3 regions of the Vibrio sp. AH4 genome follow, and region 1 is predicted to be linked to each of the others. Evidence: predicted binding sites of a transcription regulator. Region 1 holds the regulator's gene; each other region holds the start of a gene.
What was found. Region 1 encodes PurR, which represses purine synthesis genes. Its sites were predicted from a motif close to TNANGNAAACGTTTNCNTNA; they were not measured.
Positions count from the first base shown of each region.

Region 2: a site for PurR is predicted at 2,022-2,041, ahead of purE (5-(carboxyamino)imidazole ribonucleotide mutase). Genes of this name have one in related genera too.
Region 3: a site for PurR is predicted at 1,906-1,925, ahead of MKA69_RS01495 (NCS2 family permease). Genes of this name have one in related genera too.

Region 1 covers NZ_JALAIV010000001.1:2,650,980-2,654,261, reverse strand. The annotation lists gene MKA69_RS12170 (TfoX/Sxy family DNA transformation protein) at 29-616, opposite strand; cyclic di-GMP riboswitch class I at 731-816, opposite strand; gene purR (HTH-type transcriptional repressor PurR) at 975-1,985, opposite strand; gene torD (molecular chaperone TorD) at 2,341-3,000, opposite strand; gene torR (two-component system response regulator TorR) at 3,225-3,282, shown strand, end outside.
Region 2 covers NZ_JALAIV010000001.1:928,397-931,678, reverse strand. The annotation lists gene MKA69_RS04430 (type I DNA topoisomerase) at 1-254, shown strand, start outside; gene MKA69_RS04425 (5-(carboxyamino)imidazole ribonucleotide synthase) at 328-1,461, opposite strand; gene purE (5-(carboxyamino)imidazole ribonucleotide mutase) at 1,465-1,950, opposite strand; gene MKA69_RS04415 (L-threonylcarbamoyladenylate synthase) at 2,119-2,676, shown strand; gene hemF (oxygen-dependent coproporphyrinogen oxidase) at 2,695-3,282, shown strand, end outside.
Region 3 covers NZ_JALAIV010000001.1:288,191-291,472, reverse strand. The annotation lists gene MKA69_RS01505 (aminoacyl-histidine dipeptidase) at 1-1,067, opposite strand, end outside; gene MKA69_RS01500 (hypothetical protein) at 1,146-1,304, shown strand; gene MKA69_RS01495 (NCS2 family permease) at 1,946-3,238, shown strand; gene gpt (xanthine phosphoribosyltransferase) at 3,276-3,282, shown strand, end outside.

The DNA of each region.
Region 1 (3,282 bases):
CGAGGAAAGACAGACTCAAAACGAGAAATCAAAGGTGTCTTAGTAGTTCGTCACGACGATTTTGTGGGATCACTGACCAATGTTTACCTTCGATTGCTCCCTCTAAAGCCCATAACAGCTCAAGGCTAACCTCTGCCGAATGGGTACGTTGAATGGCTTTATATGCTTCAACAGAACCGAAAGAGTGCAAAGACTCGACGCTTTCGATACCGGCTTTCTTGAGCATTCTTTCCGTTGCTAAACGCAAGTTGGGAAGATCTTTCAAACGGTCAGGCTTTGCTTGTGCTTGTGTTTCACGTTCGGTCTTAGCGACCTCAAGCGCAATACGAGCTTCACTTAAGATAGAGGCTGGATTACTCCAACAATCATCAGGTAGAGCGTAGTACTTAGTCACGACAGGAAAGCCACGTTTTTTATAAACATAAGGTTCATAACCTTGCTGTTTGAACTTTTCGATTGTGGCATCGTCTGCACGGATGTGCAGCGTATCGTTAACCACAAGCGCAAACATAGTTTCGTCGACGAAAATACCAAAGCCACCAAACATTGAACGAGATTTCACACGTCCTAGCTGCTCAAAGAGCCGCATTGAATCTTTTAATACTGGTTTATCCATGCTGTTAGTCTCGGAGTATTGTTACATACGCCACCAAATCAGGTCCGAGAAAATTAGCAAAATCATGCAACTGCCGTGTCAATGATGAGTCAACATAGTGTATGCATTTTTGCCATCGGTAACCCCGCTACCTACCTATGTTCTGGTTTAGGCCGGAGGCTTTGCGTCCCACTCTTTCGAATGGTTTGCCCTGTGCGTGACATTTTTCCTGATAAAAAATAACCAAACTTGGGTCATTCTCACATACTGATATTTCAATTGTGAGAATGAGCCATGTTAATAATACTCGCTCTACATTAGTTTTGTCATATTTATGTGACAAGCTTTCAAATATAGGCTCTGTGAATTGTCAAGAAAGTTAGGATTTTGTCAAGTCTTTCACAGTGTCGCGTTCGACGATCTCAGGATGCATCTCGAAAATTCGGCGCTCGTGTTCTTTATCTTTAATACGCTCTAAAAGAATTTCGAACGCATTTTTACCCACACGACGCTTAGGTTGGTGCACGGTGGTCAGTGGTGGAGAGAAGTATTCGGCCAGTTCGATATTATCGTAACCAATCACGGATATTTCTTCAGGAACACGAATTCCTTTTTGTTGCAAACGGCTCATAAGACCTAATGCCATGGTGTCGTTGAAGCAGAATACGGCAGTTGGACGCTTATCCATAGCAATGATTTTGTCGGCAGCAAGGACTGCGGTATCACACTCAAAATTACCTTCTAGAATCCAATCTTCATTCACGGGTAAGTGCGCTTCAGCCATCGCTCGGCGGAAACCTTGAATACGCTCTTGGCAAGCGGCTTTGACAAAATGACCACTTAAACAGGCAATGTCTGTGTGTCCACGATCCGTCAGATATTTGGTCGCGAGATAGCCACCTTCCTCTGAGTTATCGATGATTTTATCAGCGTGCGACGTTTCTGGACCCCAATCCATGATCACTTTTGGAATGTCTTTGTGAGCGTCGAGCATTTCCTGCAGCTCTTGAGTCAGGTCTGAACACATGACTAAAATGCCATCCACACGTTTTTCGGCCAGCATGCGAATGTAATCACGTTGTTTTTCATAGATGCCGCCCGTGTTACACAGAATCAAGGTGTAGCCTTGACGGTAACAGTAGCTTTCCACACCATCGATCACTTCAGAGAAAAACAGGTTTGTTGATTGAGTCACTAGCATGCCAATAGTGCGTGTAGTGTTGCACTTCAAACTACGTGCGACCGCACTCGGTGCATAGTTGAGTTGCTTAACCGCTTCCATCACTTTCTCTTGGGTGGTTTCTGCCACAAAGCGAGTTTTGTTGATAACGTGAGAAACGGTAGTGGTAGACACGCCAGCAAGGCGCGCTACATCTTTAATCGTAGCCATAGAGTGTTCCTGTCGATGACTGCTGATGCCAGCGAATGTTATTGGTTAATTAAATCAGCAGAAGTAAGGCGAGACTGAGCGAATCTTCACACTCTGTGCGGCGAGGAACCACATATACCGTACGTAAAGCGCTTCAATCATTATGCCTAAAGTAATAAAAATACAAAAACCGCCAAGAAACAGCGGTTTACATTTTTATTCGTTTTTATCGTTTGCGGGTGGATTTTAGACTGCAAATGTATCCACCGCAACGAAATTCATTCATCAAACTTTAAGTTCTTTCACAATTGATTTGTTTATGCCCCTGACTTTTTGCAACAGCAAAGTGGGCAGCTTAAAAATCGCTACGTTGTGATTAAAGACTCTGGCGAAGCTCATCAATGTAACGTTGATCTTGTTGTAAAAAAGCCAACGTTAGTCGAGCCGCCGCCGAGTAGAAACCAAATGCGTCAAACTGTGTACAACGTTCAACAAAAACGGATAACCAACTCAATAAGTGTTGAGCAATAAAATCAGATTGTGCTTTGAGAGCGGAGTTAACGTCAGAGCCTTCTTGATTCGGGTTATTGCTGATAACAAGATGCGCAAGAAAGTCGAGTTGAATCGCGAGATGGTCGGCGGGCTCATTAAGGTTCGGATCCACATTCACGTTATAGTGGCTCAGTAACTCACGCATGAGTTGTGCCGGTTTGCCATTGAGTAACCCTTTGTCAGTGTAGACAGAGGCATAGGGTAGCGCTGAGTCACGATCGGACTTTAAAAATAGATCACAAAAATCAGCGGCAAGTTCCAGTTGTGCATCTTGACGATCTTGCAAGCGATTGAGTGCATCAATCAAATGTTTCACTTCCGTCGCTAAGCTTTCTTCATCGGCTAGTCCGGTTAAGAAAGTACGGATTTCAGCTGAGTGATAGTGTGCGATATCTTGTTCAGTCAGCTCTTTAAAAAAGAGACTCGACAGCCACCAGTAAATTTCTGCGCGTTTTTCATTGAGGATATTCAGTTCTTGGATCATGTTTGCACTCCCAATCGATTGACGCTTAGTCTAAACCATAAAAATGAACAGCTATCATGCAAGATATGACAAGTTGTGAAAAGAAAAGAACACGTTGTTAATCTGTTAAATAAAGCTTGCGTTGCATCAAGGAAAAGTGGGGTTTCTCACGATATTCCTCGAATTATTAACAAATGTGAATAGAATGAGTGAGCGATAAATCCCGTTATTTAAAATGGTGCACTATGAGTTATCACGTACTTGTGGTTGAAGATGACCTCGTCACCCGTAGTAAGTTAAGCG
Region 2 (3,282 bases), 1.7 Mb from region 1:
ATCAACCAGACGCATCACTGGACATCGCTTGCCCTGAATGTGGCAAAGGTCATCTCATCGAACGTAAATCTCGCTTCGGTAAACTCTTTTATGCTTGTGATGCTTACCCTAAATGCAAGTTTGCGCTCAACGCTAAGCCGATTGCTCAGGCTTGTGCCATGTGCGGCTTTACGGTGATGGTTGAGAAAAAGAGCGCGGCAGGTATCCGTTATCAGTGCGCCAATCGTCAGTGTGGGCATATTCAGGACAGTTAACCTCGGTTTTTGCCCATCGCATAAAAATTAAAGCCGCGTTAGACGCGGCTTTATTGCATTAGTGAAGTATGGATTAAGGCTGAATTTCCTTTGCTACTGCGTGTACGGCAGGAAAAGCCTTCTCATCTAACACGGTCGCTAATTGGCACAGTTTACGTTGCAACTCACCACTGTAATCGGCGGTCACATTGATGTGTCCCATTTTTCGCCCTGGACGTTTGGCCTTACCGTACCAGTGTACATGGCAACCTTCCATTGCCAATACTGAAGAGGGGAGTTGGTCTTCACCAAGGATATTGATCATTGCGGTTTCACGAACCAGTTTGGTGCTACCCAGTGGCAAACCACATACCGCGCGTAAGTGATTTTCGAATTGGCAGGTTTCCGCGCCTTGTTGAGTCCAGTGACCGGAGTTATGAACTCGTGGTGCGATTTCATTGATCAGTAACTTGCCTTGCACTTCAAAAAATTCCAGCGCTAATACACCGACATAGTTAAGCTGCTCAGCCACCGCTTTAAACATCGCTTCCGCTTGGGTTTGCAGTTCGGGTGCATCAATCGCAGTTGACAGGCTTAGCACGCCTTGGGTATGGACGTTTTCTGCTAAAGGATAAACCACAATATCACCTGCGACGTTGCGAGCACCCACTAGTGATACTTCGCGATCAAAAGCCACAAATTCTTCTGCCACAATCGCTTGTTCTGGATTTGCTTCAAGATACTGTGCTAACTCACCCCAGATATTGTCGACCTGAGCTTGTTCTTTTAAACGCCATTGCCCTTTGCCGTCATAGCCACCGAGTGCACTTTTCAGCACCATAGGCAACCCAATCTCAGAGATGGCTAAGGTCAGATCGTCTCGGCTACGAATAATTGCATAGCGAGCATTCGCCACTTGGGCACGATCTAATAAGGCTTTTTCTAATCGACGATCGCCACCGGCTTTGATCGCTTCAGCACTTGGGTAAAGCTTGCCGCTGCGAGCACAGAGATCGAGGATCGGATGGGGAATGTGTTCAAACTCAGCCGTGATCACGTCCGCTTGCTCAATCGCTTGCCCCAATCCATGGCCGAGCACGGTTTGAGTTAAGGGATGTACAATGTTTTCGCTACCGACATCAAACGCAATCGTCTCAATATTCAATGGTGCTCCGGCTAGAGACATCATGCGCGCCAGCTGGCCAGCTCCCAGAACTAAAACACGCATCCGTTATTCCTCCGCTGGATTTGGATTGTCTAACACGGACTGTGTTTGCTTGGCGCGGAAGGCTTCTACCTTGCTCATCACTTCTGGGTTGTGAATGCCGATGATTTGCGCGGCAAGTAATCCCGCATTCGCGGCACCTGCTTCTCCAATCGCTAAAGTACCCACCGCAATACCTTTTGGCATCTGCACAATTGAGTATAAGGAGTCGAGGCCAGACAGAGCGCGTGATTGAACGGGTACTCCGAGAACCGGTAGGCTTGTAAACGCTGCCGTCATTCCCGGCAGATGCGCCGCACCGCCAGCCCCAGCGATGATCACTTGTAAACCACGTTCTTTGGCGCTTGAGGCGTAATCGGCCAGCAGATGAGGAGTACGATGTGCCGAAACCACCTTGGTTTCATAAGCGACACCAAACTGGTCAAGCATCTCTGCTGCGTGTTTCATGGTTGGCCAGTCTGATTTGGAACCCATGATAATACCGACTGTCATCTCAAACTCCTTCAGTGTTTAAATTGGTCGGGTAAACCCGTATTGCGGCGCATTATACGGGGATTCTTATCTCAAGCAAACGTTTGCTTTTTATTGGTGGCGAGAATCACTGGTCAATCGCCATACTATTTGTACACTGCTATTGAGGAATAAAGAGGAGTCAATAAAGTGGGCAATCTGCAACAAGCGGTTGATGTGCTGCAACGTGGCGGTGTGATCGCTTATCCGACCGAAGGGGTATTTGGTTTAGGCTGTGATCCGGACAACCAAGCTGCGATGCTGCGTTTACTCGCGATCAAGCAACGTCCGATTGAAAAAGGGGTGATCTTGATTGCCGCAAACTATGAGCAGTTACGCCCTTACATTGATGAAGACCAACTGACAGAACAACAATTGCTGCAAGTTTTGGCTTCTTGGCCCGCTCCTTTAACTTGGGTGATGCCCGCAAGTGTTGATACTCCAAGCTGGGTGCGCGGTCAGTTTGATACGGTGGCGGTGCGAGTGTCTAATCATCCATTAGTGCAGCAATTGTGTTTGGCGTTTGGTAAACCATTAACGTCAACCAGTGCCAACTTGAGTGGGCAACCGGCTTGCACCACACGGCAAGAAGTGGTGGCTCAGTTAGGAAATCAAATTGAGACCGTGTTGGAAGGTGAAACCAGTGGCCGTTGTGGCCCGAGCGAAATTCGCGATGCACGCAGTTTACAAGTGTTAAGACAGGGATAACCCTGCGCAGGAGAGAACGTGAAGTCAAACATAGATAAACAAGCAGTGAAGAGCTTTTTGCTGCAGTTACAAGATCAAATTTGCCAGCAATTGGAAGCCGCAGATGGCCAAGCGCAATTTATTGAAGATGCGTGGCAACGTGAGTCGGGTGAAAAGTTGGGGGGCGGTGGCCGTACCCGAGTGATGCGCGATGGTGCCGTTTTCGAACAAGGCGGTGTGAATTTCTCCCATGTGTTTGGTGAACAGATGCCGGGTTCTGCGACGGCCCATCGTCCAGAATTGGCAGGTCGTCGTTTTGAAGCCATGGGCGTTTCTTTGGTCATGCATCCGAAAAATCCGTATGTCCCAACTTCTCATGCCAATGTGCGCTTTTTTATTGCTGAAAAAGAGGGCGAAGCCCCGATCTGGTGGTTTGGGGGTGGTTTTGACCTTACGCCGTTTTACCCCTTTGTTGAGGATTGTCAGTTCTGGCACCACACTGCAAAAAATCTCTGCGCACCTTTTGGTGCGGACATCTATAACCAGCATAAAGCATGGTGTGATCGCTACTTCTACTTACCGCACCGCAATGAAACACGCGGCATCGGTGGATTGTTTTTTGATGAT
Region 3 (3,282 bases), 2.4 Mb from region 1:
GTGATCACGCCTACGTTTAGTGAGGTTTCCACGACACCAGCGATGTCATCACTCATGCGGATCACGCCATTGGGGCAAGCGTTGAGCGCGGCAATAAAACGTTGCTGTGTACCAGATGTCAGCATTTGAGCGTTGATCTCTTTGGTATCAAGGAAAGTCACCAGACTGGTTTCAACCTTACCCAACTCCGCTTTGAGTAAGTCAGTATAATGGTTAAACAGTGTTTCTAATTCGGCGACTCGGCTTTCTGGCAGTGCCACCGTCACAAACGCTTCACGTGGAATAGCGTTACGCAGGCTACCGCCACGAAATTCGATTAAACGAAGTTCTAACTCCTTGGCATGTCCCGCTAAGAAGCGTGCCATCAGTTTGTTCGCGTTACCGCGGCCAGTGTGAATATCACAACCCGAATGGCCGCCTTTCAAGCCTTTCAAGGTCAGTTGACGACCCACATAGCCAGCAGGAACTGCTTCACGTTCAATAGGGAAAGCAAACTCGGCATTCACGCCACCAGCGCAACCCATGTAAACTTCGCCCTCTTGCTCAGAGTCGGTATTGAGCAGAATGTCGCCCTCCAGCCAACCCTCTTTGAGGCCAAAAGCGCCGGTCATGCCCGCTTCTTCATCAATAGTCAGCAGAACTTCAATTGGACCATGTTGGATCTCTTTGGAGGCCAGTACTGCTAGGCAAGAAGCCATGCCGATACCATTATCCGCGCCAAGCGTAGTGCCCTGAGCGGTAACCCATTCACCATCAATATAAGGCTGGATCGGATCTTTGGTGAAATCATGCACTGTGTCTTCATTTTTTTGCGGCACCATATCAATGTGTGCTTGAAGTACCACACCTTTACGATTTTCCATGCCTGGTGTCGCTGGCTTTTTAATAAAGACGTTGCCTGTTTCATCACGACGTACAGCGAAACCTTGTTCCTTTGCCCAACCAATGATGTATTGAGCTAACGCCTCTTCATGTTTTGAAGGGTGTGGAATGGAACAGATGGTCGCAAAAAAAGGCCAAATAGGATTTGACGATAACTTACTGATTTCGGTTTGGAACTCAGACACAGATGACTCCTTACTGTAGGTTTTCCCATTTATTCTCTTAGCCAAGTTCGTTCATGGTAGAGAATTTACCTATAACAGGTGGGTACTTTCGCTGCACAGCATATCACCGAGCTAGGCGGTGGTGTAGGTCAAAAAGTGCTAGGAATGTGGGTTTTACGTTTTTGGTATTATGCCGCTGAACAGCGCAAAGCCTCTTGGTTGGCTAATGCAATGCATCGCTATGCACTTTTGGTGTAATTTAACTTTATAAAACTGTAATTTAATTACTTCATTATGCTGATGGAGATCAAATAAAATGATTTTTGTGATTTTAATCACCATTTTTATTGTAATTAAATTTCTTAGTGGTATATTTGTGTACAACTTCGCTAGCGAAGAAAAAACGCTCAAAGGATGAGTCCGATTTATCGCCTCCATGGAACCGAGAAATCAAGTAAACAGTTTTTGATTTTAATGGTGATAGTTATGAATAAAGGTTTATCGTCTGTAATGTTCTGGAATCAACACGCTGTGTATACCGGTAACTTTGCATACCCTCGTAGCTTCGGCTACTAATACGCAAATTTTTTGCGTCTCGAACAAGTTTTGTTCACCCCTAAATTAGAATTTATTGGCAACCAAATTTGGTTGATATGATTCACCGCCATCTCAGTTGAGGTGGCGTTTTTTTTGCGCTATACAGAGATAACTGTCGATGTTGATCGCAACATTTTGTTTGTGAAGCTCAATTTTCCTTCCTAGCCCTCGGCCTTTTCCTCGTTTGCTTAGAAAACCAGCGTGCAGTCAGAATTGTGTCTGGAATTTGTTATTTGATAACTCTATAATCGCCGCCAATCGTTTACGCAACCGTTTACTTTTTATCTTTAAAGGATTCGAACATGCTGGAAAAGCTTTTTAAACTCAGTGAATATCGCACTAACGTGCGTACTGAGATCCTCGCTGGGGTCACCACTTTCCTGACCATGGCTTACATTATTTTTGTTAACCCAGCGATTTTGTCGGATGCTGGCATGGATCGCGGAGCTGTGTTTGTCGCGACCTGTTTGGCTGCAGCGATTGGCTGTTTTATCATGGGTTTTATCGCCAACTATCCGATCGCCCAAGCACCAGGTATGGGGCTTAACGCCTTCTTTACTTACGGTGTGGTTCTGGGCATGGGGCATACATGGCAAGTGGCACTGGCCGCTGTGTTTTGCTCTGGTGTGCTGTTTATCCTACTCAGCCTGTTCAAAATTCGTGAATGGATCATCAATTCGATTCCGCATTCTTTACGTACCGGCATCTCAGCGGGTATTGGCTTATTTTTGGCTTTCATCGCATTAAAAAATGCGGGTATCGTCGTCGATAACCCAGCGACACTGGTTTCACTCGGTGCGATCACCTCATTGCATGCGGTATTGGGCGCGGTAGGTTTCTTCCTGACGATTGGCTTGGTATACCGTGGCGTAAAAGGTGCGGTGATGATTGCCATTTTAGCGGTGACAGGCCTTGGCTTAGTTTTCGGTGATGTACAGTGGGGCGGTGTGATGTCAGCGCCACCAAGCATTGCGCCGACGTTCTTGCAACTGGATTTCTCTTCAGTCTTTGAATTGGGGATGATTTCAGTGGTGTTTGCTTTCCTATTTGTTGACTTGTTTGATACCGCAGGCACTTTGGTGGGCGTAGCGACAAAAGCAGATTTGATTGAAAAAGATGGCAAAATTCCTCGCCTAAATCGCGCACTGTTAGCGGATTCTACCGCGACTTCCGTTGGGGCATTGCTGGGTACTTCAAATACTACCTCGTACATCGAAAGTGTTTCCGGTGTCGCGGTAGGTGGACGTACGGGGTTAACCGCTGTGGTGGTTGGCATTTTGTTCCTTCTTGCATTATTCTTCTCGCCACTAGCGGGTATGATCCCAGCTTATGCAACAGCGGGTGCACTTTTCTATGTAGCTATTCTGATGATGTCAGGTTTAGTGAGCATTGATTGGCGTGACCTGACTGAAGCGGCACCCACTGTTGTCACCTGTTTGATGATGCCTCTGACATTCTCAATTGCCGAAGGTATCTCACTGGGTTTCATTGCTTATGCGGCGATCAAACTCTTCAGTGGTAAAGGACGCAGCGTCTCCCTCAGTGTATGGGTGATGGCAGCCATTTTTGTCATCAAATACATTTTGGCAGCGTAAGAGAAGAAATTATAAAAATTCAATTTAGGTTTATCACATGAGCA